4 regions of the Planococcus dechangensis genome follow, and region 2 is predicted to be linked to each of the others. Evidence: riboswitches for the same ligand, from Rfam matches in the RefSeq annotation. Region 2 holds a riboswitch; each other region holds the start of a gene.

Region 1 (7,340 bases), on a different contig from region 2:
ACAGATCCGTCAGCGAATCCCTGTAAGCGAAGCGCTCAAGGTCGAGATAATAAGCGAACATCCGTACAAGGCGCTGTAATAAAGTGATGCTTTTTGTATCGAATTGGCTTTTTTCATCATTCACCGCGCACAAAGTGCCGAACCGTTCCCCGTTAATGAAGGAAATCGGCAGTCCCAAATACGAACGCACATTGGCCGCTTCCAGCTTTTCTTCAAACACCCCCAGCTCATGGCCATCTTTGACATCTTCATAGACCAATGGCTGCTTGGTCTTGAAATCCACACGGCTGCACAGCGAATCATCCAGATTCAAAACCAATCCTTCTGCTATAGGGATGGTTGTATCGTTCGGAGAATGCTTAAGAATCATTTGCTGGGCTTCACTGATGGAGCTTAAGTAAAACAATTGATCCGGCAAAATCTCTTTAGCCAAATCGATGACATCCTCCGCCAGCTCATCAAAATTCTTATACATTTCCAACTCCTGAAATGTCCCCATAATTAAGCACCTCAATTATTATCAGATTTCTTTTTTCAGTTGCTTGAAAAGATAAATTAATCGTTTTTATCAATAGCCAATATTTCTCTATATTTACTAAAGTTTAACATAAATAGCTAAGAGATGTTCGGCTAGTTGATACTGGCAGATTCCATGAAAAATGAAAAAAACCGATGGAGCGGCCATTGCCACATAGCTCCATCGGTTTTTTCATTTCTATCCTATTTTTAGTAACTGACCCAGCTCAATCCCGTCGTACCTTCGCCTGCATGCACACCTACGCATACACTCAACGGGACAACACTCACTTTTAATTCCGGAAACTCCTGCAAAAGCTCTTTTTTCCAGACTTCCGCATCCTCCGCATTATTGCAATGGATCGCCGCCACTTCCGGCACAGTGCCAGTTTCCATATCTTTGCGAAGCGCCGACATGACACTTTGTTTTGCACGCTTATTGGAACGGACTTTTTCTTTCATGACCGTTACCCCGTCGACAAAAGTGATGACCAGTTTAATGTTCAAAATATTGCTGATGAACGATTGAGTGCCGGACACACGCCCGCTTTTATGCAATTGGTTCAAACTTGATGGAATAAACGACAAATGCGCTTTTTCCGCCATCCCTTGAATTGTCGCCACCACTTTGTCAGCGTCTTGTCCTTCTGCAAACATTCGATCGCCGACTTCGATCATTTTCACCATCGGGAAAGAACCGATTTTCGAGTCGATCGGATATACTTTGAAATCCGACATCTCTGCAGCCGACTGCGCGCTGTCGAATGTGCCGGAAAGCCCGCTCGATAAATGCAGGGCAATCGCAAAATCATAACCTTCCGACTGTAATTTCTCATATAGTTCGAGCATCTCGCCAATGGCAGGCTGGGAAGTTTTCGGCGATACTTTCGCCAAACGCAATTTATCATAAAACTCTTCTTGTGTAAGATCGATTGATTCGCGGTAAGACCCTTCGTCAAAAACTACGCTAAGGGGCAGGACGTGCACATTATGTTGTTGAATAAAAGCTTCGTCTAGTTGTGCTGCTGTATCGGTAATCCAAGCTATTTTCTTCACTAAAAAATTCTCCTTTAACATACAAATTTCTCGTCTGAATCATTTGCTTACTTCACTTAACTTACGTGACGAATCTACACGGCACTAGTGACAGGTGTCACATATGGGAAAGTTTATGTAAGCGCCGACATAATTTGCACTTATCTATTCCAATAAATAGAATTCACTCATCTCAAAAGGCCGCCAATCCAATGAGGATTAGCGGCCTTTTAGCTTGTATCGCCGTTATTTCAAAACTTGTTCGTTCATTTTTTTCTCAGACTGGTTTCCAATCGCAAAGTCCGCAAGCGCCGGAATGAGCATATCTTCCATCGGTGGGTTGTGGAGTCCTGCCCGCACATCTCGGTAATAGCGCTGCAAGGGCGATTTTTCCGATAGGCTGTGTGCACCCGCCACCCGCATTGCCAAATCCACGATGTCGACCGCTGAATTCGTCACTGCGACTTTCACGGCTCCGAGTTCCGGCGCCATCTGCGAGCGCTGCTGCTCGTCCGACTCGTCCCATTGTTTCGCGACGGAATAAAGGAAATGCCGCGCCCGCTGCAACTCCAATTCGATTTGGCCGATTTTTTGCTTCACGTTCGGCAACTCGATGATCGGCCCGTTCAAGCTATTCGGCGAATAATCTTGCGCAAAACGGATCGCGTAATCCTGCGCTGCCTGGGCAATTCCGAGGTAGCACGCCGGAATGTGCAGCAGCCATCCCGCCGGCTGTTTTTTCCCGGGCACGCTGATTTCGACCAAGGCCTTTTCCTCAACTCGGACATTTGTCAACACCAAGTCATGGCTGCCGGTGCCGGTCATCGCCACGCTGTCCCAAGTTTCGTCGATCTCTACACCTTCAGCCGACCGCGGAATGAGGAAGTAGCCGACTTCACCGGTCTCTTCAATCACAGCGGTCACGTTGAAGTAATCCAACACTGGCGCCATCGACGTAAACGACTTGCGCCCGTCGATAACCCAAGCCCCACCTTCTTTTCTGGCTTTTGTAGACGGTTTTCCGCCTCTCGTCGGGCTGCCGGTCTGCTTTTCGGTCGCGCAATTATTGATCAACGCACCACGGGCTTTGATATCGTCGAACAAGGCCACAAGCACCGATTCGTCCCATTTACCGGTCTCGCCTAAATCTTGAACGATGCCCATATGCCAGCCAATCGACAAACCGGTCGACCCGTCCGCACGGCTGATCGCTTCCTGGTAGCGCAGCATCTCCGACAAGGAAATCCCCGCTCCGCCGTATGCTTTCGGAATCGTCAACGCCGGATAATTGATTGCTTTCAGTTCGTTGAAATTTTCGAATGGAAAATTTCGTTCCAAGTCGTTGCGCGCCGCCCGCTCCGTAAAAGGCGCGACGGTTTCGTTCAATATGTCCATGCGTTCTTCAAATGTTTTCGCTTTTAGGATATCCATCATTCTTCACCTTTCTCCTATCTATTGCGTCCATTCCTCCGTCAAAATAAAGCCGTCGTACTGCTCATTCGACTCGATATATTCCTGGAATTCCTCGGATTCGTAAGCTTCTTTCAAATCTTTCGCCCACTCGGTATCCGCATTTTCTTCCTCGATCGTCACCACGATGCGGTGCTGTTCCGGCGTGTTCTCGATTTTCAAGGCATCGGTAATCTTGCGGTCCGGCGCATTGGCAATATAATTGCCGTTAACGACGCCAAAGTCGATGTCCTGCAGCGACACCAGGATTTGCGCCGGGTCCAAGACTTTCAAGTCCAAGTCATAATCAGCGCTTTCCACTGCGTTCAAATTAAAATCCGTCACGCCTGCGCCGTCCGACACCGTCACCCAGCCCAATTCTTCCAAGATACGCACTGCGCGCTCCTGATTGACCGGATCATTCGGCAAGCCGACAGTCGAGCCGTCCTTCACCTCATCCAAAGATTGATGATGCTCGGAATACAAGCCTTGAGGCGCACTTGGCACAAACGCGATGCCCGTCATGCCCATGCCCAGTTCCTCGTTGATCCCTTCCATATACGCCGTGCTCTGGAAAATGCTCGCATCGATCGAGCCTTCCTGCATCGCCGGGTTCAACTGCATGTTTTGGGAAAAAGTTGTTGTATCCACTTTATACCCCTTCTCCTCCAAAATAGGCAAAATCCCTTCCTTGAATTGCTGCTCATACGTCCCGACGCCAAAGCCGACACGCACTTCTTTCTTGTCTTCCCCAGAAGCTTCCCCGCTATCGCCACATGCTGCAAGTAATAAACCCGAAATCCCGAGCACTCCGATCCACTGTTTGTTCATCTGCCATCTCTCCTTAGTCTTTTTCATTTTGAATGAAATGCTATCAACTTGCGGCCCAATAGAAAAAGCCCCTCTTCATAAAAAGAAGAGAGACTCACCGTCCGGCTCTTCTCATCTCTCAAATGCATAGCAGCACCTGCTGGATTTGGCACAGTTTCAAATTGGACATCCAATCTGTTCCGCTGCCGAAGCTTCAAAGGGCCAGTCCCTCCACTTCTCTGGATAAGAAATTATGTACTCAGTGTTAATGCCGAGTAATTTGATATGATTAATACAATAGCAGAGCTTTGATTTTATGGCAATAGCTTGTTTAGAGATCAATTCATTAAAAAACTCCTTTTCACAGAGTAGAAAGAGTTTTACGCTGTCGAGAAAGTTAAGAAGTCGTATTTTCCGAAGCTTATCGCTCGCTTTCCGTGGGCTCGCGCCCAAGCCTCCTCAGTCGCGGTGCGCCTTGCGGGGTCTCGGTCGTCTCGCTGATCCACTGGAGTCGAGCGAACGCTTCTCCAAATACTAAAATAATCCATTGATTTTGATTGTAGAAAAGGTGATCACCTTTTCGATTCATTGTGGATCACGGAATTCATCCGCCTATACAGCATACCCAGCCTGAAGAGATTCTATTAGATATATAATTATTATCATTACTTCTTATCACTTTGCTAGGAGGAAAATAGTGTATAATTTTCATTTAAGAACTCTCATAATTCCAAATACTTCAAGAAATTTCTAGTTTATAAAATGCTTTTTCTCCCACTTCAAGAGCCAGCACAATTTCATGAGAGTTTCATTGTTACTGTACACTTACTACATTCATTTCAATGGAGGGATTCACATGAAGCACACAGTTATCACAGGCGCCAGCTCAGGAATCGGATATGAAGCTGCACTGGCTTTCGCAGCACGCGGCAAAAACCTTATTCTTGTGGCAAGAAGGGAAAACGAGCTCAATAATCTTAAAGAGAGCATTCAACGTATGAACCCGGATCTGGACGTCATCATCAAGAGGGCAGACCTATCTGAAAGTGAGCAAGTCCATACGCTATACGAAAGTCTTAAAGAATACGATATTGAAACCTTTGTTAACAACGCCGGCTTCGGAAACAGTGCAACTGTCGCTGAACAGGATGTAAATAAAACCGAAAAAATGCTGCGCGTAAATGTAGAAGCACTCACCACGCTTTCCACTCTTTATGCACACGACTATACTGACCGGGAAGGCGCGCAGCTCATCAACGTATCATCTGACTTAGGCTACAGAATCGTGCCAAATGCCGTTACATATGCTGCGACCAAGTTTTACGTGAGCGCATTTACAGAAGGACTTGCCCAGGAATTGCAGGATAACGGTGCACTCATGAAAGTAAAAATACTCGCGCCATCTATGACCGAAACCGAATTCGTGAAAACTGCACGGGAACTTGATGACTTCAGCTATAGCGACAATGTGCAGAAGTTCCACACCGCAAAAGAGATGGCACAGTTTATGCTGGAGCTTTATGATAGTGAGCAGGTTCTCGGGAAGGTGAATAGTGAGAGCTATGAGTTTGAGTTGATGGATCCGGTTTTTCAGTATACTTCGAGGAAGTAGGATCCCTATAGTTCCAATATCAAAAAAATCCCTTCTCACACAATGTGAGAAGGGATTTTTCTAAATGGGCTGATGACTTACATCATGCCGCCCATTGAAGAGTGGCTATTATAGCCTTGTATGGTGTATTGAAAACCTTGTTATATAGAAGGTTTTCATTTTTTATTCGCATAGCTTTTTATAGAAAATCATTTCATTGTTGCCGGATTGTTGCCTTTTGAAATAGTTCGCTGAAAGTTTTGTTGTCAATTTTCTCTCTAATAACCTCTAACAAATTAACTGTTTTAAAATCATCGTATCGCGATGGAAGAACCCTTTTGTGTTCTTTCAATGATATCAACACTTTAGTTACTTTAATGTTATCATTTTTGTTTGATTTATATCTGGATAAAGTGTCATCTATATAAATCATATAATTAATTTTTTTCAAGAAGTTTTTCCCGGAGTCTTTAGTAGGATACCCCCCTTTTAAAGCATTAATGTGGTTATCAAGAGTTGCTTTGCATTCTATCAATTTGATTTCCACACCTTTTTCATGCACTTTAACTACATCGATCAAACAGCCTTGACCAGCAAAAGACTTTTCTATAAGTTTCTTTCTCTTATGTTGGAAAATAGGTTCATGATAAATCTTACTTTCAGTATCTTTTTCTAAATGAACAGTTAAATACTCTAGCAGTTCACCTCTAAAACTGTGGAATTCTCTTAACCCTTTACTGTAAATCTTATAAATGTTATTTGTTATAACATTTTTAGTTCTTGAAATCACAGAAACTTCGCTATTAATTTCAGCTTCCTCAATAAACGAATCTAATTCTTCTAAGAACATATTTTTAGGAATCGTTCTTGTTAAGTCTATTTCTTGCAGAAAAGAAACTATACCTTCGATAAGTATTGGAAAATGTTCTTTAGTTGCTAATTTCTTTTTGTGCATGTTGAAGTATCTAAAAGGAGATTTATTACTCAATTCCTCAAAGCTTGTCACATTGACATTTTTAATTCTTAAATTAGAAAACTTTTCATTCCTCTTTTTGCGCATTTTCTAAAAACCCATATGGAATATTTAATGGTGGTATTCCCACTTCATTAGAAAAGTCTAGAAGACCTTTGTTAAAATAAGGTTCTAACCATCTCATTACTATATTTTCTAGCTCAGGCGAATTTTCCATGTCTGTTTTAAAAAACAGTTTATAATCCGCTATAAAAAACCCATCAGCCTCTTCTTTTGTTATTTCTTTAGGATCATCCGTATTTTCATCTTCTACTAGCAATATACTAATATTCAATGTAGCATTTCTCAAATCTTTTTTTTCTTTATGAGTTGCTAACATCATTGCAACTTTTATATGAACTTCCGCACCTTCTGCTAATTTTTCAGGGTTGTGGCATCCATAATTCAAACTTGGAACTTTCACTTCTATGACTTCAAAATTCATATCTTTATCTCCTATCAAAACTATATATTTCATCTTCAAAGCTTGATTTCTCACTATTGCTATTCGACATACTCTTTAAAAATTTCAAATCAAGCTTATATCCATTATCCATTTCTTTAATAAACTCGTTTTCTTTTACTGAATTTCTGTCTAAATCACTATAAATGTTACTATAAAATTCTTCCAATAAATTAAGTGTAGTTCCTAAAGTATTCGCGTCTAAATATTTTAAATGTCTTTGAACTCGTTTAAATTTAACATCAAATAATTTTTTTATTTTATCTTCTTTTAGATTTCTTTGATTAAGCTTATGATTAATCATTTTCTTTTTACTATTTTTTACTGATAAAAAGAATACTTCATCAGTATCTTCTTTGACAAAAACAATATCATCTAATTTGTCAAAGTCAGTCCAACTTTCTGAAATACCCAGATTATACAAATCTTCAGCACAATCTTTTAGATTAGAATAAAGATTTTCC
Region 2 (7,340 bases):
AACTTGGCGGCTGTCCATCAATCGGAATGAGACGTTGCGGGCTATTTTCCTGGATTGTAGGGATCGAGCGCAGCAGCGACCACGTATAAGGCATGGAGGTCCTGTAAAAAATATCATCAGCACTTCCCGACTCCACAATTTTGCCTGCATACATCACCAAGACATGATCTGCCAGACGGGCCACGACTCCCAGGTCATGTGTGATAATCATAATCGCGGATCCGTATTTTTTCTGGATTCGCTTCAATAAATCAAGAACCTGTGCCTGAATGGTCACGTCCAGTGCAGTTGTCGGCTCATCGGCAATCAACAACTTCGGATTGGAGGCGAGAGCCATGGCAATCAGTACCCGTTGGCGCATTCCTCCAGAAAATTGATGCGGATAATTATGCATGCGAACTTCCGGATCGGATATACCGACATCCACCAGCAATTCAACCGCTTTGTGCCACGCTTCTTTTTTCGGCTGTTTCTTATGTGCTCGGATGGCTTCGACTAGCTGCTTCCCGACTTTAGCGACAGGGTTTAAACTCGACATCGGATCTTGAAAAACCATCGCAATGTCATTTCCCCGAAGATTACGGAGCTCTTTTTTGGTCATTTTTAAAATTTGCTTGCCTTCAAAATACACATCCCCTTTTGGATAGGTCGCAGGCGGCTCAGGATTGAGCTTCATCAGCGAATGAGCGAGTACGCTTTTGCCACTTCCTGATTCCCCGACGATGCCGAGCGTTTCCCCTGGGCGTATCGAAAATGAAACGCCGTCTACAGCTTTCACGACTCCATCGGGCGTTTCCAAGTGTACGTGGAGACCTTCTACCTGTAACATTCAATCGCCCCTTTTATGCAAGTTTAGTTTTGCGCTTTCGTTTCGTTTGGTACGGATTAAAACTGTCGCGAAGCCCGTCCCCCAGTAAATTCAAAGCAAGAACGGTAATGACGATTGCCAGCCCTGGGAAAATAGAATACCAAGGGGCGATGGTTATATAAATCTGCGCTTCTTGCAGCATGTTGCCCCAGGTCGGTGTCGACGGGTTGACGCCGACCCCTAGAAAGCTTAGCGCCGCCTCTGCTAAAATGGCTTTCGCAAAAATGAACGTGCTTTGAACGATGACCGGCGAGAGGATATTCGGCAAAATGTATTTGAGGATAATGACTGCATGGCTAGAACCGGTCGTCCTGGCCGCTTCAATATACGACTGGTTTTTCACTTGCAAAGTGGCCGAACGGACAACTCTGGCCATGACAGGGAAAAAGGCGAGCGTTAATGCAATGATGATATTGGTCATGCTGCCTCCAAGTGCAGCGACCAGTGCCAATGCAAGAATGAGCGCTGGAAAAGCGAGAAAGCCATCAATGATCCTCATCAATACAAAATCCACTTTCCGGAAATAACCCGAAATCAAACCGATGGCGGTTCCTGCGATAGTGGCGAACAAAGCGACTATTACGCCTACACTTAGCGACACCCTCGCTGCAACGACCGTTCGGGCAAATATATCCCGCCCGAAATCATCGGTCCCGAACCAATGCACTGTGGATGGCCCAGTCAATCGCTGTTCCGGGGAAATTGCTGCAGGAGAGAAGGAAAGCCAGACGTTTGCGGTGATTGCGGCCAACGCCATGACTAGCAATACAGTTAGCGCAATTAAGTTCGTTTTCTTTTTAAGCATCCGTTTCTTCTCCTTCCAAGTGGTCAATCATAGCGGATCCGCGGATCCATGAACGTATAAAGCAAATCCACCAGCAAATTCACAAACACGTAGATTCCGGCAATGAACAACACAATTCCTTGCACGACCGGATAATCACGGCGATGGATAGAGTCGACCAATAGCTGGCCGATGCCGGGAATCGTAAACAAGGTTTCAATGATGACGGTGCCGCCGAGCAAACCGGCAATCGTTGCCCCGAGAACGGTTGTTGTCGGGATCAATGCATTCGTAAACACATGATTCCTCAACACATCGCGTTCACGGACTCCTTTGGCACGAGCTGTTTTTATGTAGTCCTGGTTGATCGAATCGAGCATACTGTCGCGCAGCATTCTGGCGATGATGCCGACCTCTACGATAGCTAGAACAAATGACGGCAACAGGATATGGTGAATCCAGGCATCCACGCCTTCTGTCAGCGGCATATAGCCGGCGACCGGAAAGATCGGCAACGTGACCCCGAACCCGAGCACCAGAAGTGTCGCGAGCCAAAACTCGGGAATAGAGACGCCAAATAAAGAAACCGAGGTGAAAATTGGATCGAGTACCGTTTTACGGAGTGCGACAATCATCAGCGCCACAGGTATTGCAATGACCAGCAACATGAAAGTCGACAGTGCCATCAGGCTGAAGGTCGGGCCGAAATTTTCAAAAATCAATGAAGTGACCGTTTGTGACGAATAAACGGAAGTGCCTAAGTCTCCTGTCGCCACTTGTGAAATCCAGTTGAAAAACTGAATGTATAAAGCTTGATCCAACCCAAGCTGCCGTTCCAAATCGGCAATCGCTTCGGGTGAACTGTCTTCTCCCAAAATCAGAAATGCGGGGTTTCCAGGAGTCAGATGCACGATCATAAAGACGATGACACTGACCACGAGCATGACAGGTATGACCGATAATAAACGGCGAATCGTGTATTGCAGCAATGCGTTCCCCTCCTCTTTGAAAAAGAAAGAAAATCGCCAGCATCGTTCCTGACGATTTTCTTTTCTTATTATGGTGTTTTATACGTATTCCAGAACCGCGGCCCATACCATTCGCTGTAATTCTCGATGTTTGATGAGCGTGCACTGAGGTTTGAAATGTTTGTCACTTTTTCAAAAGGCAATTCTTCGTAAAGGGTTTCGTTCAAGCCTGCAAGAATTTGCTGCTTTTCTTCCTCAGAATCTGTGGCAGCCCATTGCGAAATCAAGCCCTGCCATTTCTCGCTGTTGTACCAGCCGCTGCTGTTTGAATCCTGGCTCAGCATGCCGGCCTGGTTCGGCGAGAAGAATGGAGACCAGCCGACCACGACCAGATCCCAGTTGGATGGTTCTGCCCATTTCTCCAAATAGGTAGCCCATTCATAAGATTCCAGCTCAACTGTAAACCCCGCTTCTTCGAGTTGTTGCTCGGCAATCTCCGCAATTTTTTTATAGTCGCTGGAGTCGCTGGAGAAAATAATTTTAATGGGTTTTCCGTCATAACTGCTTTCTTCCAACAATTGTTTCGCTTTGTCCAAATCATAGGAAAGGAATTGATCAATGTTTTCATTGGAGTAGAGAGCTGTTTGGTTCGGGGTGAACAACGCCCCGTCCAGCTCGTAGAACTCCTCATTGCCGTAAGTGGCTTTGGCAATGGCCTCCTTATTCAGCGCCGCATTTAAAGCTTGGCGGACTAGCACATCGTCAAACGGCGCCTCCGACTTATCCGGCGTCAACACCGTGTATCCATTGGTCGACGTATCGGCTTCAATACTTGGCGTATTCTCAATCACCTCATACAGGTCGAGCGGAATATCATCGCCATAATCGTAAAGCCCTGTTTTCAATCCATTGACGACGACTTGAGGGTCTTTCACAATTTTGAAATGAATGGCATCGACAAACGCTTTTTTCTCTCCTGTGAGCCCGCTCGTCTCATCTGTTCTGGAAGCGTAGCCTTCGTATTTGGCTAAGACAATTTCATCTCCACGCTTCCACGAGTCAAATTGGAATGGCCCTGTTCCGATATACTGGTCATGGTCAAGAGGCTGTTCGCCGGCAGCTTCAGCGACTGTTGCCGGCAGGATGACTGCAGCCGACTTTGGAGCAGCCAAGTCAGATAGCAAGGAACTGTAAGTTTTGTTCAACTGTATCTTCAATTGCAGATCCTCATCAGCCTCGACCGACTCTACGTGTTCATTAGTGATCTTGCCGACAGAAGACACCTTCAGCCAGCGTTCAATCGAAGCTGCCGCATCTTTTGCGGTCACAGCTTCCCCGTTATGAAACGTAACTCCCTCTCGTAAATTGATAGTGTACGTTTTTCCATCTTCGCTCACTTGATAATCTTCAGCGAGAAGAGGCACGGCTTCGTAATCTTGGTTTAATGCAAACAAGCCTTCGTACACGTGCCAGCCGATTTTACGGGCAGCACTTTCACCCGTATACATCCAGTCGAGCGTATTCGGATCAGCTCCGATTGCTACGTTCAACTCGCCGCCTTCAACAGGCTCGGAACCCGCTCCAGAGTTTTCAGTACTGGCTTCACTGCCGGTACAACCGGCCAAACTAATAAGTGCAAATAAACTGATGAGTAAAAAGATAATGTTCTTCACAATAGTCCTCCTTATGTATAAAAAGATGATTCGATGTTTCCCACACCTAGCACTAATCGGATTTCCAGGTGGTGGTGGAGCCAGTCGCGATTCCAGCTAGTCTATCCAAGTTCCCATATCTTCATGCAAGACTCGAAGTGTTTTCCCGTGAACATAACATTGCGCTGACCCGACCTATTGAATATATCCTTCCACGCCTTTTTAGCTGACTTAATGCCGCGCGCACTTGCCATCGTCGATTCCTCCTCTCAAAACTTATTTAACTTACCCGCTTACTAGGTTTTAACCATAAAAAACCCCCTGCTTCTTTTTGACAAGAAGAGGGGGTTGGGTAATACCGTTGAGCGCCTCTCTTATCTTCCGTACAAACTGTACGTGGAATTAGCACAGTGCCACATTCGTGGTCTGCTGCTTTGACGTCTCAGGGCCAGTCCCTCAGTCAATCTCGATAAGATGATTAAATTGTAAAGTTCATACTACGTATCCTAGATCTGTTTGTCAACATTATTTTGAAGAAATAGAATTTATTTACAAAATTCTCGAATTTCCATTGTCTTTATAGCTTGTCTCCAGCCGGCAATACACGGGCTTGTTTTATGAATTGAACTGTTTTTTCGACGATGACATCCAGTTCATGGTCCATAGAGGCGATGTGATAGGAGTTGTGCAGTTCGTGCTTCATTGTATGTCCGGATCCGACTTTGCTGAGAATAGAGTCGGTATTGCCCGGCGGCACGACATGGTCTTCGAGCGACTGGAAACAGACGACCGGACAACGTACGGCTGAAAGTTTGGCGTCGACGGCATCCATATAGCGCAATAATTGCTGATACGCGTGGACCGGCGCTTGCTCGTAAGTGATTTCTACCGCATCCGCTTTTTTGATGTCCGGTCGATCTTCAGCAACATAAGCAAGAGGCGGCTGACTGCGGTAGGTTTCAAACGCAGGGATGTCGATCGCCGGATTGATCAAGGCTATTCCTTCAATGTCCGGATAACGGCTGGCCAAATCCAAGCTCAAGGTCCCGCCCATCGATTGCCCGATGACAAAAACGGTCGAACAGCTTGCTTTCAGGTCCTGATAGGCTTGTTCGACTTGTGCAAACCAATCTTCGAAGCCATATCGTTCCAAGTCTGTGAAATGCGTGCCGTGGCCGGGAAGCCTCGGACAGGACACCGTATAGCCTTGTGCCGCAAGCGCCTCACCCAGTTCTTTGACGCTTTGGGGTGTGCCCAAAAAGCCATGGCACAGCAAGATGCCGGTGTGATTGCCTTCCAGGAAAAACGACGACGCCTCTTCCATGACGGGGTATTGCTCTTTAACCATAGAGATCCTCCTTTGTTTTTTTAAAAGTTAGGAGGATCTCTCCTACCTCATTGTAATCCAGTCCTTATGCTGAAAAAGCTTATTCACATTAGACTATATTTAAAACCTACTTGTCAACTGGGTTTTAAAATCGCACAACGGAGGCAGTCCTATTGGCTAAACTTGCGAGGGGTTGAGGTCGCGTGACCAAGACGCCACGTCGGCAATATCATCAGGCGTCGTGCTGCAACAGCCGCCGATAATTTGGGCGCCTGCTTTGTGCCACGCTTTCGAGTTGGCTGAAAAAGCATTGGCCGACGGCTCTTCGCTCCATGTCTTGCTTACCGGATCATAGCTTGCCCCGGAATTCGGGTAGACAATGACCGGTTTTGAAGTCTTGCTTGTCACTTCTTGTATTAACGACTCGATATACTGCGGCGCTGTGCAATTGATGCCGATCGCCGCCACTTGCGCGTGCCCGTCCAGCCAGCCGGCGCAGTCCGCAATTTTTTCCCCGTCGCTGATGTGGAGATGGTCCTTTGCGCTGAACGTGAACCAGGCATAGACGTCCGGAAAATCCTTAAGGATCCTGACAATCGCTTGCGCTTCTGCCAGACACGGAATCGTTTCACATGCCAAGATGTCTGCGCCCGCCTCCACCAACACGCGGATCCGCTCTTGATGGAACGCCACCAGTTCATCTTCTGTCACGGAATAGTCGCCGCGGTATTCCGAGCCGTCAGACAAAAATGCTCCGTACGGGCCGACTGACGCCGCGACGATAGGTTTCGGCCTGCTCGACCGATCCGTCACACCGCTCCAGAATTCATCGCGCGCTTGTGCGGCAAGTTCGACCGACTTTCGGATCAAAGCGATGGCCTGTTGTTCCGTCAACCCTCTTTCTTTGTACCCTTCGATGGTCGCCTGATAGCTCGCTGTAATGGCACAGTCCGCCCCTGCCTGAAAATAATCCATATGTACTTGCTTGATCAATGCTGGGTTTTCCATCAAGACTTTCGCCGACCACAAGCGGTCATTCAAGTCACAGCCATAGTTCTCAAGCTCTGTAGCCATGGCCCCGTCAACTATGACGATAGGGAAGTGATGCAAAATTTGTTCGATCGGGTTCACGGTTACTCATCCTTCCGGTATGTAAATTCATTTTCGCGTCTTTGCTTTAGTCCTTAACCGCTTTTCCTAAAAACTGCCTAGTTCTTTCCATTTGAGGACGCGTGAAGATTTGTTCAGCGCTTCCTTGTTCGATAATGACGCCGTCTTCCATGAAGATGACGCGGTCTGAGATTTCGCGTGCGAAGCTCAGCTCGTGTGTCACGATGAACATCGTTTTGCCGGTGTCTGCTACATTGCGGATTGTGGCCAATACTTCATCGACCAGCTCGGGGTCGAGCGACGAGGTCGGCTCATCGAACAGCAGCACTTCCGGATCGAGTGCGAGAGCCCGTGCGATGCCGACCCGCTGCTGCTGGCCGCCTGATAATTGTGCAGGATAATGGCTAAGCTTATCGCTCAGACCGACTTTCTTTAACATATCCTGGCTCTTCGTTTTTGCTTCCGGCTTTTTCAGTTGCTTGACGCTCGTCAAGCCGACCATAACGTTTTGCAGCACGGTTAAATTTTTGAACAAATTGTATTGCTGGAACACCATGCCGGTCGACGTTCTTAAGGCGAAAATATCGGCTTTTTTGGCCGATGCCACATCCACTCGTTTGCTCCCGATCTC
Region 3 (7,340 bases), 950 kb from region 2:
TTTAATTCAAATGAAGCACGGTCTGCCTCAAGCAAGGATGAATTATCAGGGCGCGCCACTAATACTAAAGTGGTTTTTTCACCGTCCGACAACGATTCGACCGCTTTCGCATAGAGCGCTTTTTTGCCTTCAAGCCCTGCAAGCGGGCCAAGGCAGGACGCGCCGTGTGTGCTGTCTTCCAAGAAGCCGCTCCACGCCGTCGGCAATTGCAGAAGGCGCAGCGTATGGCCAGTCGGTGCGGTGTCGAATAAGACATGGTCGTATTGCGCTAAAATCTCGTCATCTGCCAGCAAATGCGAAAACTCATCAAATGCTGCGATTTCAACGGTGCAAGCACCGGATAATTGCTCTTCCATCGTCGCGAGCACCGCATCCGGCAACTTGCCGCGGTAAGGGCCGACGACGCTTTCTTTATAAGCCCGAGCCGCTTGTTCCGGATCGATATTGCAGGCGGAAAGATTTTCGACTGAGGGAATAACTTGCGGATCGTTCGTCAGTTCGAGTTCCAAGACATCTTGCAAATTGGAAGCGGGATCGGTGCTGACGAGCAGCACTTTCTTGCCTTGATCAGCTAAGGATACAGCTGTCGCGCACGCTGTCGAGGTTTTCCCGACACCGCCTTTACCGGTGAAAAACAAAAACGGAGTGACGGCCATCTTATTCGGATTGAACAATGAATACATAGGAACGCTCCTTTAGTTGTTGATGTTCAGTGACACGCGCACGCGCGGTTTTTCCTTCAACTCGGCCGGTAATGTATCGAACCACTCTGCCAATTCTTCCGTTGTCGGGTACTCGGCGACTTTTACGACCTCTCCGTTGACCAGCACAACCGGCAAGGCGTCAGGTCCTTTTTCGACCAGCACTTGATTAACTTTTTTATTTTCCACAAACGCACCAGGATCGTCCGTCAGGTTGTGGCGTGAAATAGTGAAGCCTTTTTTCTCGAGTGAATACACAGCCGATGCAATGCGCGTCAGTTCCGGATCCACAGTAGGACCGCAAACACCTGTCGAACAACACATCGCCGGGTCGAATATTTCTACCTTTTTCATGATCAGCTCTCCTTCAACCTGTGTAGTTTGGTTCTATCAAATAAGACTAACGGAATTGCACCCATGTTAACGCCCGCAACTTCACTTACTCACCAGTTGTCGCGAAATGGCGGATGCGCGCTTCGATATCATCGCGGACCGACTGAAACACTTTCCATTTCTCTTCTTCAGTGCCTTGCGCTTTCGCCGGATCCGTGAAGCCCCAATGGTCGCGCTTTACATGAGGCGGCGTCATCGGGCATTTGTCTGCTGCATCGCCGCAAAGCGTTACGACGAAATCCGCATTGTTCAAAATGTCCGTATCGATGACATCGGACGTCTGTTGTGAAATATCGATACTCACTTCATTCATCGCCTTCACTGCATTCGGATTCAAGCCATGAGCTTCGATTCCAGCACTCAAAACTTTCCATTCATCCCCTAAAATTTCTTTCCCCCAGCCTTCTGCCATTTGGCTGCGGCATGAATTTCCTGTGCATAAAAAGTACAATGTTTTTTTCGTCATGTTAGCTAACTCCCTTTTCCAATGAATGATGTTTTTAGTTGCTTGTTTAATAGTCGTAAGTTACGTTTGCTCTCATTAACAATTACTCACAACGGATGCGCAGTCCCTGCTCCACCAATTTCTCGATGCGCTCGTCTTGGCTCGGGATAAATGCCAGCACTTGCATCAACATTTCATACAATTCACTATCTTGGTTCAATGAATAAAAAATCCATTGCCCTTTGCGTTTTTCCTTCACCAAGCCCAAATCGCGCAATTTTCGTAAATGCTGGCTGATCGCGGACTGGCTAACGTTGAAAATTTCAACGAATTCGCAGACGCAGCAATCGTTCTTTTCGAGCAATTTGACCATTGACAACCTCGTCTTATCGCCCAACAACTTAAGCAGCATGCTCGCTTTATCGATTTCAACTTCACGCATTTTCACTTCCATGTCGTCTTCACCTCGTTCTATTTAGGGGTTCTTTTTATTGTTATTACCATTATATTCAATACTAATACAGCATATCAGCATATACTTATATGTTCAAGCGACAATAAGGTCAAAACGACATTTTTAATCAAAAAAAGGGCAACGGAATTTCGTTGCCCTTTTTTATAAAGTTTCTTCCTTGCAGAGCCATCTATAATAGTCATATACGCAAAAACCGGCTTTTTTCCTATTGGTTACGAGGAAACTTATGCAAGGCTATGTAAAATCCGGAGTAATGGCGCTTCTACTACTCTCTTTGACTAAAGCAAGAGATGATCGCATTAAAAAAAGAAATGGTGTAAAAAAAATATCCCTCGCTTGTCAGGACGAGAAAAGAGCTGTCGCCTAAAGTCATTTTTATGACCTTTGGGACAGCCCTTTGGGTTTCATGCTATTTCATTGCCAGCGCCTTATTCAGTACAGCTTCAAGTGATGATTCAAATCGCAAATTCAGCTCTGCTTTTAGCAGATGCATTTTCTTGGCATGTTGGGGCTTGACGCCTGTGACGATCGTATCGATGCCCATGACGCATAAGGTTTGGACGAGAGAGTCCAAATAATCGACGCCGTCTTGCGTGACAGTGCCCATCGCGGTCAAATCAAGAACGACCGTTTCTCCCCCGTATTGATAAATATAATCGATGACATATGGACGGATTGCTTCCACTTTGTCTAAATCCAAATCCCCGAAGAGCGGAATAAGCACATAGCCGCCGCCGATTTTGATGCACGGCGCCGAGAGCTTGCGGACTTTCTCCAACAAGGCATCCGCACGTTCTTTTTCCTGGAGCAGTTCATAATCCGTTTCGCGCAAGCGGCCGCGTAGCCGCAGTAATTGTGTAGAGATGGCAGCGATCTTGTCATCTTTCGGAACCATCACCACGTTCAGGGCAAATTCGCTGTCCCAACGGAAATAAACATCGGCCAAAAGCAGGCCTTGTGCAGTGATAAAATTCAATTCGACCGCTCCATTATCTCCGGGTTGCTTCAGCAAACGCTGCGCTTTTCCGCGGCTGCCTTCGTCGAGCAGCATTAAAAAATCAGTCGTCTTGCCGAAAATCTGTTGTGCTTCCTCAGACTGGTCGACGACCGCAAAGCTATTGTTCAATTGAAATGCCGGCAGCGGCCATTCAGCCAGTTGAGAGCGTGCTGTCATCGTTCGACCCCTTTCCGGTTCGAATCCATTCGCGCAGTGCGCCCAAGTGACGGACGATGACCGCTCCCTTAACGGAATATTCCCCATAATTCGCCAATGTTACCGCACGTCCGCCGATCAATACGGTCGGTCCATGTTTTAGTTTTGTGAAAGATTGTGCATATGTTTTCAATACCGGCAGCCGGTGTGCGAGCGCTCCTGACAAGGCAACTACATTAGGCTGCCAATCATCGGCCAGGCTGAGCGCTGCATCGAGCGGCACGTTCGGCCCCATATAACGGACGGCATAGCCTTCTTCGCGGAACATTGCTGCGACCATTTTCAAGCCGATGTAATGCTCTTCCCCTTGTGGCGCAAAAATCATCGCTTTTAAGCGGCCATCATTATCTTCAGCGCGGATTTCCGTCGCGGATAACACAAACTCACAAACCGCTGTCGCCAAATGCTCTTCAGCAACTGATACTTTGTTTTGTTCCCATAATTCCCCGATCCGGTACATGGCCGGCCTCACCAATTGCTCGTTAAGCTCTTCGTAGGAATGGCTGTTCAAATAGTTCCGGACAAATTTCAATGCTTCTTCCTCTTCCCCTAGAAGGAAAAGTTCCGATAGCTGCGTTACATCGTTCATTCAATCAATCCCTTCTTTCAATGGGCAGCTCCAATAACTGAACTGCCTTGCGAAGACAGCCTTGCATAAAATCTGCTTGAGCCATTTCTGTGTGATGCGGCACGACGGCCATCAACCGCTCGAAGTTATCAATAATGAGCGCGGTTTCGACATTGCGGCTGACCAGCACGGTCTCAAGCCAAACGGCATAGTCCAGGAAGACTTGCTGATCTTTCAACTCCCAGGCCGTTTCAAGATGATCCAAATGATGATGGTTATCTTTTACGGTATGCTCAAATCCGCGGTCTCCGAAACGCTCCCATAAATTCGGGTAGGCTTCATATATGCCGTTCGCCGTGTCTTGGGCAATTTGCTGCTTTTGTTGAAGATTCATTCTGCCACCACTTCATATTGGTGGACTTTTGGAACGATACCCGCCAATTCTTGGTCGGGATAATTCTTCTCCAGATCATGGATTTCTTTAAACTCTTGGCTTTTTACCCAAGCCATATATGCTGCTTTCGTCTGCCATTCCAAATGAACGGTCAATTCGTGACGCTTTTTCGTGTTTTGAATCAGCCGGAACGATGTGAAGCCCTCTGCCTGATCCACACGGCGTGAACGTTTCCGGTAAATTTCAATGACTTCTTCAATTTTATCTGTAGGCACAGTAACAGTAGATGTAACGATATACAATGAAAAAACTCCTTCTCAATAAATTCCCCTCGAAATGATAGAGGTGGAAATCCAGCTCAAAAAATTAACAACGTAATTTAGCATACCATTTCAAGATACGAAATAAAAGCAGGCAACATTTCTCTATTTGTTCGATTATTTTCAATATTCCGCTTGTGTTTTCTTTCCCTTTACCGTATGATGGAAAACATCAACCAATTACATAACACGATTTCTTATCTAGAGAGACGGAGGGACTTGGCCCTGTGAAGTCTCAGCAACCGGACTCGTTCACGGTGCTAATTCCAATAGGCGCTGCCTGACAGATGAGAAGATAGCATACACTAGCAATGGCTTTCTTCTATTACAAAGAAGAAGGCCATTTTTCATTTCACTTGAACATTGGCATCAGCATTGATAGAAGTTTTACTTGATTGAAAGGATGAGGACCATGACAGATTTTAGCTTGGAAACACGTCTCGTGCAGCTCGGCAACCGCAGCGACAAACAAACCGGAGCGGTCAATCCGCCCATTTACCTCTCGACCGCCTATGAACACGAAGGGCTCGGTAAATCGACTGGATATGACTATACCCGCACGAAAAACCCGACGCGAAACCTTTTAGAAGAGGGCATTGCAAACTTAGAAGGCGGTGATGCAGGGTTTGCCTGCAGTTCGGGTATGGCGGCGATCCAATTGGTCCTTTCCTTATTCCGTCCGAATGATGAAATCCTGTTACCTGAAGATATTTACGGCGGGACATACCGTTTGATGCAGCAATACGATGAAAATTACCATATCCGCCCGGTGTATGATGCTTTTACAGATGTGAAATCGACTGAAGCGAAAATCACCGCCAATACGAAAGCTATCTTTATCGAGACGCCGACCAATCCTTTGATGCAGGAAATCGATTTGATAGCCTACGCTGAACTGGCACAGCAGCATGATTTATTGCTGATTGTGGACAATACGTTTTTGACGCCGTTCCTGCAGCAGCCGCTCAAAATCGGTGCACATATCGTTCTTCACAGTGCGACCAAATATATCGGCGGACATAACGATGTGTTAGCCGGGCTCGTCGCAGCCAAAGGATTTGATCTTTGCGAAAAGCTCGCCACGGCACATAATTCAGCAGGTGCGGTGCTATCGCCGCTTGACTCCTGGTTATTGATCCGCGGCTTGAAGACTTTACCGCTGCGCATGCGCCAACACGAGTCAAACGCCCGTGAACTCGCGGAGTACTTGCAAAACCACAATGCCATCACGGAAGTGCTTTATCCAGGAAAAGGCGGCATGCTGTCGTTCCGCTTGCGCGAAGAGGAGTGGATCGGGGAGTTCCTTGAAAGCTTATCGCTGATTACGTTTGCCGAAAGCCTTGGCGGCGTCGAAAGTTTTATCACCTATCCTGCCACTCAAACCCATGCCGACATGCCGATTGCCGAACGCACAGCGCGCGGCGTTTGTAATCGCCTGCTCCGCTTTTCTGTAGGCGTAGAGCAGGCCGAAGATTTAATCGCTGATTTGACACAAGCCTTGGCCAAACTGGAAAAGGAGGTCGTTTCATATGAGTGAACGAATTGAAACGAAGCTGATTCATTCTGCAGGAATCGATCCATTAACAGGCGCAGTTAACGTGCCGATTTATTTATCATCGACGTTCCATCAGGAAAGCATTGATGCATTCGGGCCTTTTGATTACAGCCGCTCCGGCAACCCGACGCGCACTTCGCTCGAAGAAACGATTGCGAAACTTGAAGGCGGCGCCCGCGGCCTGGCCTTTTCTTCCGGCATGGCAGCCATTTCATCGGCGTTCATGCTGCTAGAAGCGGGCGATCACGTGCTCGTTTCAGAAGATGTTTACGGCGGAACATACCGCTTTATTACAGAAGTGCTTGAAAAGTTCAAAATCGACTTCACTTTTGTCGACATGACCGACCTTGGTGAAGTGGCTGCAGCATTCCAGTCCAACACAAAAGTCGTCTATATCGAAACACCGTCCAACCCAGTCATGAAAATCACCGATATTGAAATGGCTGCCAAACTCGCAAAAGCGAACGACGCACTGACATTTGTTGACAATACCTTCATGACGCCGCTCTATCAAAACCCTTTGGCGCTTGGTGCAGACATCGTGCTCCACAGCGCAACCAAATTTCTCTCCGGCCACAGCGATATCACTGCCGGGCTCGCAGTAACTAAAGACGCAGGACTCGGTGAGCAACTGGCGTTTATCCAAAATACGTTCGGAGCGGTTCTCGGGGCACAAGACGCTTTTACATTGATTCAAGGCATTAAAACACTCGGCGCCCGCACGAAACAATCAGGCGAGACGACTGCACGCATTGCAGACTATTTGAACAAGCATCCACTAGTCGAAGAAGTGTATTACCCAGGCTTTTCATTCCATCCCGGAAATCCGATCCATAAACGCCAAGCGACACACGCCGGCTGTATTCTATCATTCCGCTTAGCGGACAAAGACGCAGCACGCATTCTTGTAAAAGAACTGCAAATCCCCGTCTTTGCCGTGAGCCTTGGGGCCGTCGAATCGATCCTATCCTACCCTGCAACCATGTCTCATTCCGCTATGCCTCCTGCAGAACGGGAAAAACGCGGCATCACCGATGGCTTGCTGCGCTTTTCCGCAGGGCTTGAACATGCCGACGACTTGATTGCCGATTTTAGCCAAGCACTCGAAAAAATCGCCATAGCCAAAGGCGTCAGCATCGCTTTTTAATTCAATTCAATAAAACCGCCAGGCAAGCCATTTGAAATGACTTGTTAGGCGGTCTTTTTTTAAGAATGGATGCTTTTTGCTGTCTGGAAAATAGGCAAACAGCACAAAAAAGCCTGAATTCCAGGGGGA
Region 4 (7,340 bases), on a different contig from region 2:
CGAACACTTCCTTGAAGATGGGCGGCGGTGTGTGCGGCGCGATCTTCCATGCGGCGGGTGCCAAAGAGCTGCAACGGGCATGCGATCAGATCGGCCATTGTGCGGTCGGTGAAGCGGTGGCTACGGAGGCGTTTGCGCTGGAGGCCGACTTTATCATCCACACGGTGGGTCCGGTCTGGCAAGGTGGATCGAGCAACGAAGAAGCGCTGCTGCGGAATTGTTACCGCAATTCGCTCGAACTGGCGCACCGTCTGGGCTGTGAGTCGATTTCGTTTCCCCTCATCTCCACCGGCATCTTCGGCTATCCGAAAGAGCCGGCGCTGCGGATCGCCATGTCGGAAATCGAACGCTTTTTGATGGATCACGAAATGCATGTTTATGTAGTGGTTTTCGACAGGCAGTCGTTGGGCATCAGTGAAAAATTGTACGACTCGATTGCCGCGTTTATTGATGAAAATGAAGTAAAGGCATTGGAGAAAAAGGATAGCCGCTACCGCAGAAAGCGTGCTTCACAACCTATCTTGGAGGTTCAAGAAGAGGAAATCCAAGTACACGCCATGGAACTTAGCCTGGAGGATATTCTCGATGGCATGGACGAATCCTTTTCCAGGCGGCTGCTTCGGTTTATTGACGACAAAGCTATGACCGATGCCGAGACCTATAAAAAAGCCAATATCGACAAAAAGCTGTTTTCCAAAATCAAAAACTCCCCCGGCTATACGCCGAAGAAGAAGACCATTGTTGCATTTGCCGTCGCGCTCCAATTGGATCTTCACGAGACAGAAGAGTTGCTTCGAACAGCGGGCTATACATTGTCGAACAGCCATAAATTCGATTTGATCGTCCGTTATTTCATCGAGCGTGAACAATACAATATTTTTGAAATCAACGAGGCGCTGTTCGCATTTGACGAAGCGTTGCTTGGTTCGTAAAAGCACAGGTTTCGGTCGTGCGATAAAAAACAGCCCAGTTCATTGAACTGGGCTGTTTTTTATATTCATTAACTTAACGGACAAGCACTTTTTGTAAAAATTTCTTCGTGCGTTCTTCTTGAGGGGATGAAAACAGAGTGTCCGGTTTTCCTTGTTCCACAATATAGCCGTCCGCGATGAAAACGACGCGGTCCGAGACTTCACGGGCAAAGTGCATTTCGTGCGTGACGATGATCATCGTTTGGCCGTCTCTCGCCAAGTCTTTAATGACGGTCAATACTTCACCGACCAGTTCAGGGTCTAGCGCAGACGTCGGCTCGTCGAACAGCAGCACTTCGGGCTTAAGGGCCAGAATGCGCGCAATGGCTGCCCGCTGTTTTTGACCGCCGGAAAGCTGTTCGGGATAATGGTTTTTATGCGCGATCAAGCCAACTTTTTGCAGCAACTCTTCCGCTTCGGCAATGACTTCTTGCTTGTCCCGTTTTTGGACGATCAGTGGGGCTTCGATAATGTTTTCAATGACCGTTTTATGCGGGAACAAATGAAAGTGCTGAAAGACCATGCCCGAATATTGCTGGACGTCGACTTTCTGCTTTTTCGATGGGGCTTTTCCACTGAATGCGACAGTCACATCTTTAATTTGAAGCGAACCCGAGGATGGCGATTCCAATAAATTTAAGCATCGTAGCAATGTAGTTTTTCCGGAGCCGGAAGGGCCGATGATGCTGATAACTTCCCCTTGCGCGATTTCAAGGGAGATGGACTTCAACACTTCGTTGTCATTGAATTTCTTGCTGAGTTTATCGACTTTAATCATTTCCCAATCCTCCGATCACGCGTTGACATAACGGTTTGCTTTTTTCTCTAAATAATCCTGCAGGACGGTAACGACTGAGCAAATCGCCCAGTAAATGAGTGCCACCAAAATATACAAAGTTAGGCTTTCGTACGTTTGTCCGACGACGACCTTGGCCCGGTAAAACATCTCGGATACCGTAATGACCATCGCAAGCGAGGTGCCTTTGATGATATCCATAAAAACACTTGATAGAGGAGGCAGTGCAATGCGCGTCCCTTGCGGCAAAATGATGCGGCGCATTGTTTGCCAGTATGTCATTCTCAATGTTTCCGCAGCTTCCCATTGGCCTTTCGCCACAGACGAGATGGCTGACCGGATTACTTCTGCTGTGTAAGCGGAAAAGTGGACGCTGATGCCGATGATAGCGGCCGTCAATGGTTGCATATCGATGCCAATCATTGGGAACCCAAAATAGAGAATGAATAAAAGGACGAGGAGCGGGGTTCCGCGCATGAATGAGATGAATAGGCGCGCCGGATATGAAACTAATTTTAGTTTGTTCATGCGGGCTAAGGCGACAAACAATCCAAGAACAAGAGCGAGCACCATGCTCACAATTGCAATCAGCAAAGTATACCAGGCTCCCTCTAAGATGAAGGGAAGGGCATCTATTGCCACTTCTAAATTAAAAAGATATTCCCATTTAAACTCGGACATATACTGACTCCTTTAACTGCATATGATAGAAAAAAGAGGAATCAAAGGATTCCCCTTGTGGATTATTCAACGTCTACCGGTTCTGTCACATCGGCACCTAAAAATTCGAGTGCGATTTCTGTGACGGTACCATCTTCGATTAGTTCTGTAAGCGCGTCATCAAGTTTTTCTTTTAATTCAGGGCTGTCTTTTTGCAAGACCAAGCCGCTGCTGTTAGGTAAAAACTTCACGTTTTCCGCGAGCTTTAACCCAGGCTTGTCGAATTGTTCAAGTGCTTGAATCAATACTAAATAATCATTCAGTGTCGCATCTACGCGTCCTTGAACGATTTCAGGGAGCACGGTATCCGATCCTGTGTAGACGATGACTTCGGCGCCTTGCTCTTTGGCATAATCTGAATAATTGCTCGTTGCAGCGCCGCCGACTTTTTTGCCTTCCAAATCATCTACTGTATCGATTTCCGAGTTATCGCTTTCCCGGACGAGTGCGGATCCATATGAGTGCTTCACAGGTACTGTGAAATCAAATTTCTCCAGGCGTTCTTCCGTAATGGAAAAATCATTGGCTGCCACATCGATCTGGTTGTTTCGCAGTGCAGGAAGGAGGCCGTCAAACTCCATCGTTTTAAATTCGACTTCGAGTCCAAGCTTATCTCCGAGTGCACGCACGACTTCCACATCAAAGCCGGTCAGTTCTTTTGTTGTTTCATCAAAATAAGTGACTGGGAAATATAAGCCTTCCGTACCGACGACCAATTTGCCTGATTCTTCGATTCGTTCCCAAGAATTCTGTTCACCTGACTCGCTTGCTTCAGAAGCATTTGCGGAACTGTCGGCATCCTCGCTTCCGCAAGCGGCCGCGATCAACGCTGTTGCTAAAATCAGTACGAAAAGTAAAAGCTGTTTTGATTTTTCCATATGTATGGCACCATCCTTTTTGATATTAGCGCAACAGCAATAATTCCTCATGAACCCAACAAAAAAACCTCTTCAATAAGAAGAGGTTGGCATCTCGAAAAAGAATACATCTCTTCTTATCTCTCAAGCATTTTGCTTGTTGGACTTGGCACAGTACTCAAAAATGAGTCCGCTGCCGAGGCTTCGCAGGGCCAATCCCTCCACCTCTCATGATAAGAACGTATTAACTATTCAGCTATGTTTAAAACCATAACACCCCTGGAAATATACGTCAATATGTATTCCTATGAAATTAGTTGGTTTTATTGGGTGATAACTTACCCCCTTACCTGAAAACCCTTATAAAAAGTTTGAATTCAAATCAAACAGTTGCTATTTAGTATAAGAAAGCGAAATCGGTAAAACCAATATATCTTATATGCTTTTTGAAGATTATCTAATAGTAGAATGTATAAAAACATTTTAATTACAGATACAGCAGGTTTTAATAAAATCTGCTTTTTGACTTGGAATTTTAGCAGATCCGACTTCTGGAGACATATGCTATGATTAAATTGATTGTATAATATATCCATTTAAGAGCAGGAAGGAACGTTGATATGGATTTTAAATCAAAAATTATGGAGGCTGTTACAGCAGCTGAAGCAGAAATTAAAAAGCTGATGTCTGAACATGAAAAAACCGTTAAACGTCAACAAGAAGAAATAATAGAGCTTCAAAAATACAAAGAGAAAAAAGAAGAAATAGAACATCAACAAAAAGAAAAAATAGAGAGTCAGCAAAAAGCAATTGATGAGTTAAGGGAGAAACTTAAAGTAAGCGAAGAAGAAGGTGTAGTGCTTCAAGGCCGATTGGAAATAGCGACAGCTAATAGTAAGAAAGAATCTTCGCCTCGAAATACCAAGCACTCTGAAGAAAAAAAGCCCTTAGCAAAAGCATCTTTAAATCCAGTTGAGAATAGCACTAAAGAAAATGAATGGGAAAAAACATTAATGCAAGTAAGAAATGATTTGAAAGCAGCAACTGAAAAGAAAAAACGGGAAAAATCTTATTATGAAAACTCAACTTCTAGCCTTCCGTCAGCTATGAACGACCTTGCTTCTTTAAACGACTCCTTAAAACCGACTATTTATCGTTATAAAATAAATATTGTAGATTACTCAACTCTTGAACAATTTATTCGAAAATATAACTTAGTCGAGAGAGAAGCCATATTGCCACTTTATGAAACTAAAAATTCACGTGAAGTTTACCTATACACAGAAGTAGAAACCATTTTTATTGATTTATTGAATAAAGAATTGTATATGGTTGACGAAGAGTTTAATAAGCTGCAGAAACGATACTCGCCATTAGTGATTAAGTATCGACAGTTTTCAAATATAAAGCATTTTGAAACTCAAACCAAAGATACTAAAAAGGCTGAAATTCAGCCCACTTCAAATGTTATAGAAAAACCATCATCATATGCCCCGACTAAAGATACTTTATTCAGTGAACAAAGCGAATTGAATAAAATGGGCTACCGAATCAGTGGTGCTACTAGAAGTGAAAGGTGGAATGTTCTTAATAGAGCAGTCCCCGAGTTAGGACTTAGAAAAGTAGTTAGTATCATCAGTGCAAATATTAGGATAAGAAAAAAGCAATCAAATGGAGAACTGAAATATCAACATGCCATTGCAGAATGGGAATACGATCTGAGTCGTCTAAAGGGGAAGTATTACCACGGCGAATTCAAATGGCCAGAAGTTTAAAAATTATTCTCATGATAAACCAATCAGTTCGTTCATTCGAGAACAATTTGTTTGGTTTTTTTGTATGCCAATGGTTATCTGGAAAATTCATTTACATTTAATTAAATATGATGAAATGTATCGAAGTTGATCTACTCAATTTTTAAAATGACAGAATGCATATATATAAACAATAAGTGACTTTTAACTTGATAAATACTTTCGAGATTGGATTAAGTTTGAAGTTTAATAGTGTATAAAATTATGGTGAAAATCAAGTGAAAAATAACAACAGTAACTTAAAAGAAAGTAATAAATATTTTAGTGAACAATAAGACTAGAGTGTTATAATATTTTAAAAAACAAATGTTAATTTTATACATTTAAGAAAAAGGAGGATTACTATGAAGAAAATATTGATGTTCCTAGTCTTGGCAGTTGCAATTGCTACTATTACAGCTTGTACTGATGAAGAAAATCCTAACGTACTAAAGGTAGGCAAGTCTTCTGATGAACTCGGGGGAGAAAATTATGAGACAGTCATATCTGAATTGGAACAAACAGGCTTTACCAATATTGAAACTAAAGTATTAGATGATTTAATTACTGGTTGGCTAACCGAAGATGGAGAAATTGAAAAAATAGAGATTGATGGAGATACAGATTTTAGCGCAAATGATAGCTTCCAAAAAGACTCCGAAATAATCGTTACATATCATACATTTCCAAAGGAAGAGAAAAGCGATACTGAATCTGCTGATAATAAGAGTACTGAGTCGGTTGAAAAATCAACCAACCTAGAATCTGAAGAAATCAATGAAGAAGAAAAAAGTGATACCGCAGGCACTAGTGAAGAGAGCTCTGAAACAGCTAAAAAAATAACCAGTAATACAGCAGCGAAAAGCAGCCAGACGATATTAACATCAGAAAATAATGAAGATCTTGCCGCTCTCTTATCAGTTAACGATACTAACGATTCAAGTGTCAGTGTATTTGCAAAAAAATATGCAGGTAGAACCATTGAATTTGATGGATATATTGCACATATGATTCCACATGATACATACACGACAAGATACGACATATTAATTAATACGGGCGATTATGGTGAAACAACATATGATGGACCAGATTTTAAGTTCGAAGATGTTAATATTTTTGATTTAAATCTTACTGGTTCTGAAATACCTGAAACCATTGGTATGGGACAAAATTTACGTATTACTGCTGTGGTTGAAGAGTATAACGAAAATCCTGGGCTATTCTTTCTTAATCCAATTTCTACTGAAATTAGATAAAAGTCATTCTTTATGAGGAAATACTACCCAAACTATGGCTAAGAAACGTGAAAATGAATTTTCAATGTTAAAAAGTTGATGATCGAACATTTAAGTGATAGTGCCAAATGTAGGCTCTATTTTGTAGAGTTCATTATTAATAAAATTGCTACACATCCTTAGAGGTAATTATCGTTAAAAGTGTTGATTGGTTCGTAAAAGGTCGCTTCTAAAGCGACCTTTTTTCTATTGAAACACCGTATCCTTAAGGCAGAAAGAAACTTTGAGGAGGAAAATGAAATGAAAAAGCAAACGACAGAATTGGTGTTTATTCTCGACAAAAGCGGTTCGATGGCGGGGCTGGAAAAGGATACGATCGGAGGATTCAACGCATTGATCGACAAGCAGCGCAAGCTCCCGGGCGAGGTCCGTGTCACGACAGTGCTGTTCAATCAAGGCTATGAACTGCTCCATGACCGAATTGAGCTCGAGGGCATTTCCCTAATGACCGAAAAGGATTACGAAGTGGGCGGCATGACGGCCTTGCTCGATGCGGTCGGTTCGACCATTCAAAAGATCAGCAATGTCCAAAAAAGCACGATGCAAGACCAGCAAGCCGACAAAGTGATGTTCGTTATCACCACGGACGGCCTGGAGAATTCCAGTTGTGAATACACATACAAGAAGATTCATGAAATGATTGCTACGAAGAAACAAGAAGTGGGCTGGGAGTTCATTTTCCTCGGCGCCAACATCGATGCAGTCGCCACCGCACGGCAATTCGGAGTCGACGAGGAACACGCAGTAAACTATCATGCCGACGCGAAAGGCACCGAGTTGAATTATCAGGTGTTGAGCGAAGCCGTGACGTCTTTCCGGACGGGGAAAAAGATTGATCGGGAGTGGAAGAAAGAGATTGAGAGAGATTTTGAGTCGCGAGGGAAGAAATGAATTTCATCATATGC

What was found. A riboswitch is a leader RNA that binds a small molecule or an ion and turns the genes downstream of it on or off. The one in region 2 is predicted to bind S-adenosylmethionine.
Region 1: linked by a shared signal. The riboswitch ahead of ACFO5U_RS14580 (MetQ/NlpA family ABC transporter substrate-binding protein) and the one ahead of ACFO5U_RS12445 (ABC transporter substrate-binding protein) in region 2 are both predicted to bind S-adenosylmethionine.
Region 3: linked by a shared signal. The riboswitch ahead of ACFO5U_RS07920 (methionine biosynthesis PLP-dependent protein) and the one ahead of ACFO5U_RS12445 (ABC transporter substrate-binding protein) in region 2 are both predicted to bind S-adenosylmethionine.
Region 4: linked by a shared signal. The riboswitch ahead of ACFO5U_RS15195 (transporter substrate-binding domain-containing protein) and the one ahead of ACFO5U_RS12445 (ABC transporter substrate-binding protein) in region 2 are both predicted to bind S-adenosylmethionine.

What each region holds. Positions count from the first base shown of each region.
Region 1 covers NZ_JBHSGL010000015.1:24,144-31,483, reverse strand. Annotated here, with positions in the region: gene ACFO5U_RS14595 (sensor domain-containing diguanylate cyclase) at 1-499, opposite strand, end outside; gene ACFO5U_RS14590 (DegV family protein) at 727-1,572, opposite strand; gene ACFO5U_RS14585 (acyl-CoA dehydrogenase family protein) at 1,798-2,982, opposite strand; gene ACFO5U_RS14580 (MetQ/NlpA family ABC transporter substrate-binding protein) at 3,004-3,831, opposite strand; SAM riboswitch class I at 3,940-4,060, opposite strand; gene ACFO5U_RS14575 (SDR family NAD(P)-dependent oxidoreductase) at 4,667-5,422, shown strand; gene ACFO5U_RS14570 (hypothetical protein) at 5,616-6,461, opposite strand; gene ACFO5U_RS14565 (hypothetical protein) at 6,442-6,858, opposite strand; gene ACFO5U_RS14560 (hypothetical protein) at 6,863-7,340, opposite strand, start outside.
Region 2 covers NZ_JBHSGL010000005.1:1,876,116-1,883,455, forward strand. Annotated here, with positions in the region: gene ACFO5U_RS12430 (ABC transporter ATP-binding protein) at 1-829, opposite strand, end outside; gene ACFO5U_RS12435 (ABC transporter permease) at 843-1,673, opposite strand; gene ACFO5U_RS12440 (ABC transporter permease) at 1,697-2,641, opposite strand; gene ACFO5U_RS12445 (ABC transporter substrate-binding protein) at 2,710-4,293, opposite strand; SAM riboswitch class I at 4,644-4,748, opposite strand; gene ACFO5U_RS12450 (alpha/beta hydrolase) at 4,850-5,620, opposite strand; gene mmuM (homocysteine S-methyltransferase) at 5,777-6,730, opposite strand; gene ACFO5U_RS12460 (amino acid ABC transporter ATP-binding protein) at 6,777-7,340, opposite strand, start outside.
Region 3 covers NZ_JBHSGL010000005.1:926,377-933,716, forward strand. Annotated here, with positions in the region: gene arsA (arsenical pump-driving ATPase) at 1-683, opposite strand, end outside; gene arsD (arsenite efflux transporter metallochaperone ArsD) at 696-1,055, opposite strand; gene arsC (arsenate reductase (thioredoxin)) at 1,141-1,560, opposite strand; gene ACFO5U_RS07895 (ArsR/SmtB family transcription factor) at 1,643-1,993, opposite strand; gene ACFO5U_RS07900 (STAS domain-containing protein) at 2,424-3,188, opposite strand; gene ACFO5U_RS07905 (cobalamin B12-binding domain-containing protein) at 3,163-3,816, opposite strand; gene ACFO5U_RS07910 (hypothetical protein) at 3,821-4,189, opposite strand; gene ACFO5U_RS07915 (antibiotic biosynthesis monooxygenase family protein) at 4,186-4,491, opposite strand; SAM riboswitch class I at 4,704-4,803, shown strand; gene ACFO5U_RS07920 (methionine biosynthesis PLP-dependent protein) at 4,922-6,046, shown strand; gene ACFO5U_RS07925 (aminotransferase class I/II-fold pyridoxal phosphate-dependent enzyme) at 6,039-7,211, shown strand.
Region 4 covers NZ_JBHSGL010000015.1:167,378-174,717, forward strand. Annotated here, with positions in the region: gene ACFO5U_RS15180 (macro domain-containing protein) at 1-932, shown strand, start outside; gene ACFO5U_RS15185 (amino acid ABC transporter ATP-binding protein) at 1,006-1,749, opposite strand; gene ACFO5U_RS15190 (amino acid ABC transporter permease) at 1,765-2,448, opposite strand; gene ACFO5U_RS15195 (transporter substrate-binding domain-containing protein) at 2,511-3,365, opposite strand; SAM riboswitch class I at 3,479-3,584, opposite strand; gene ACFO5U_RS15200 (hypothetical protein) at 3,965-5,119, shown strand; gene ACFO5U_RS15205 (DUF4839 domain-containing protein) at 5,503-6,396, shown strand; gene ACFO5U_RS15210 (vWA domain-containing protein) at 6,676-7,326, shown strand.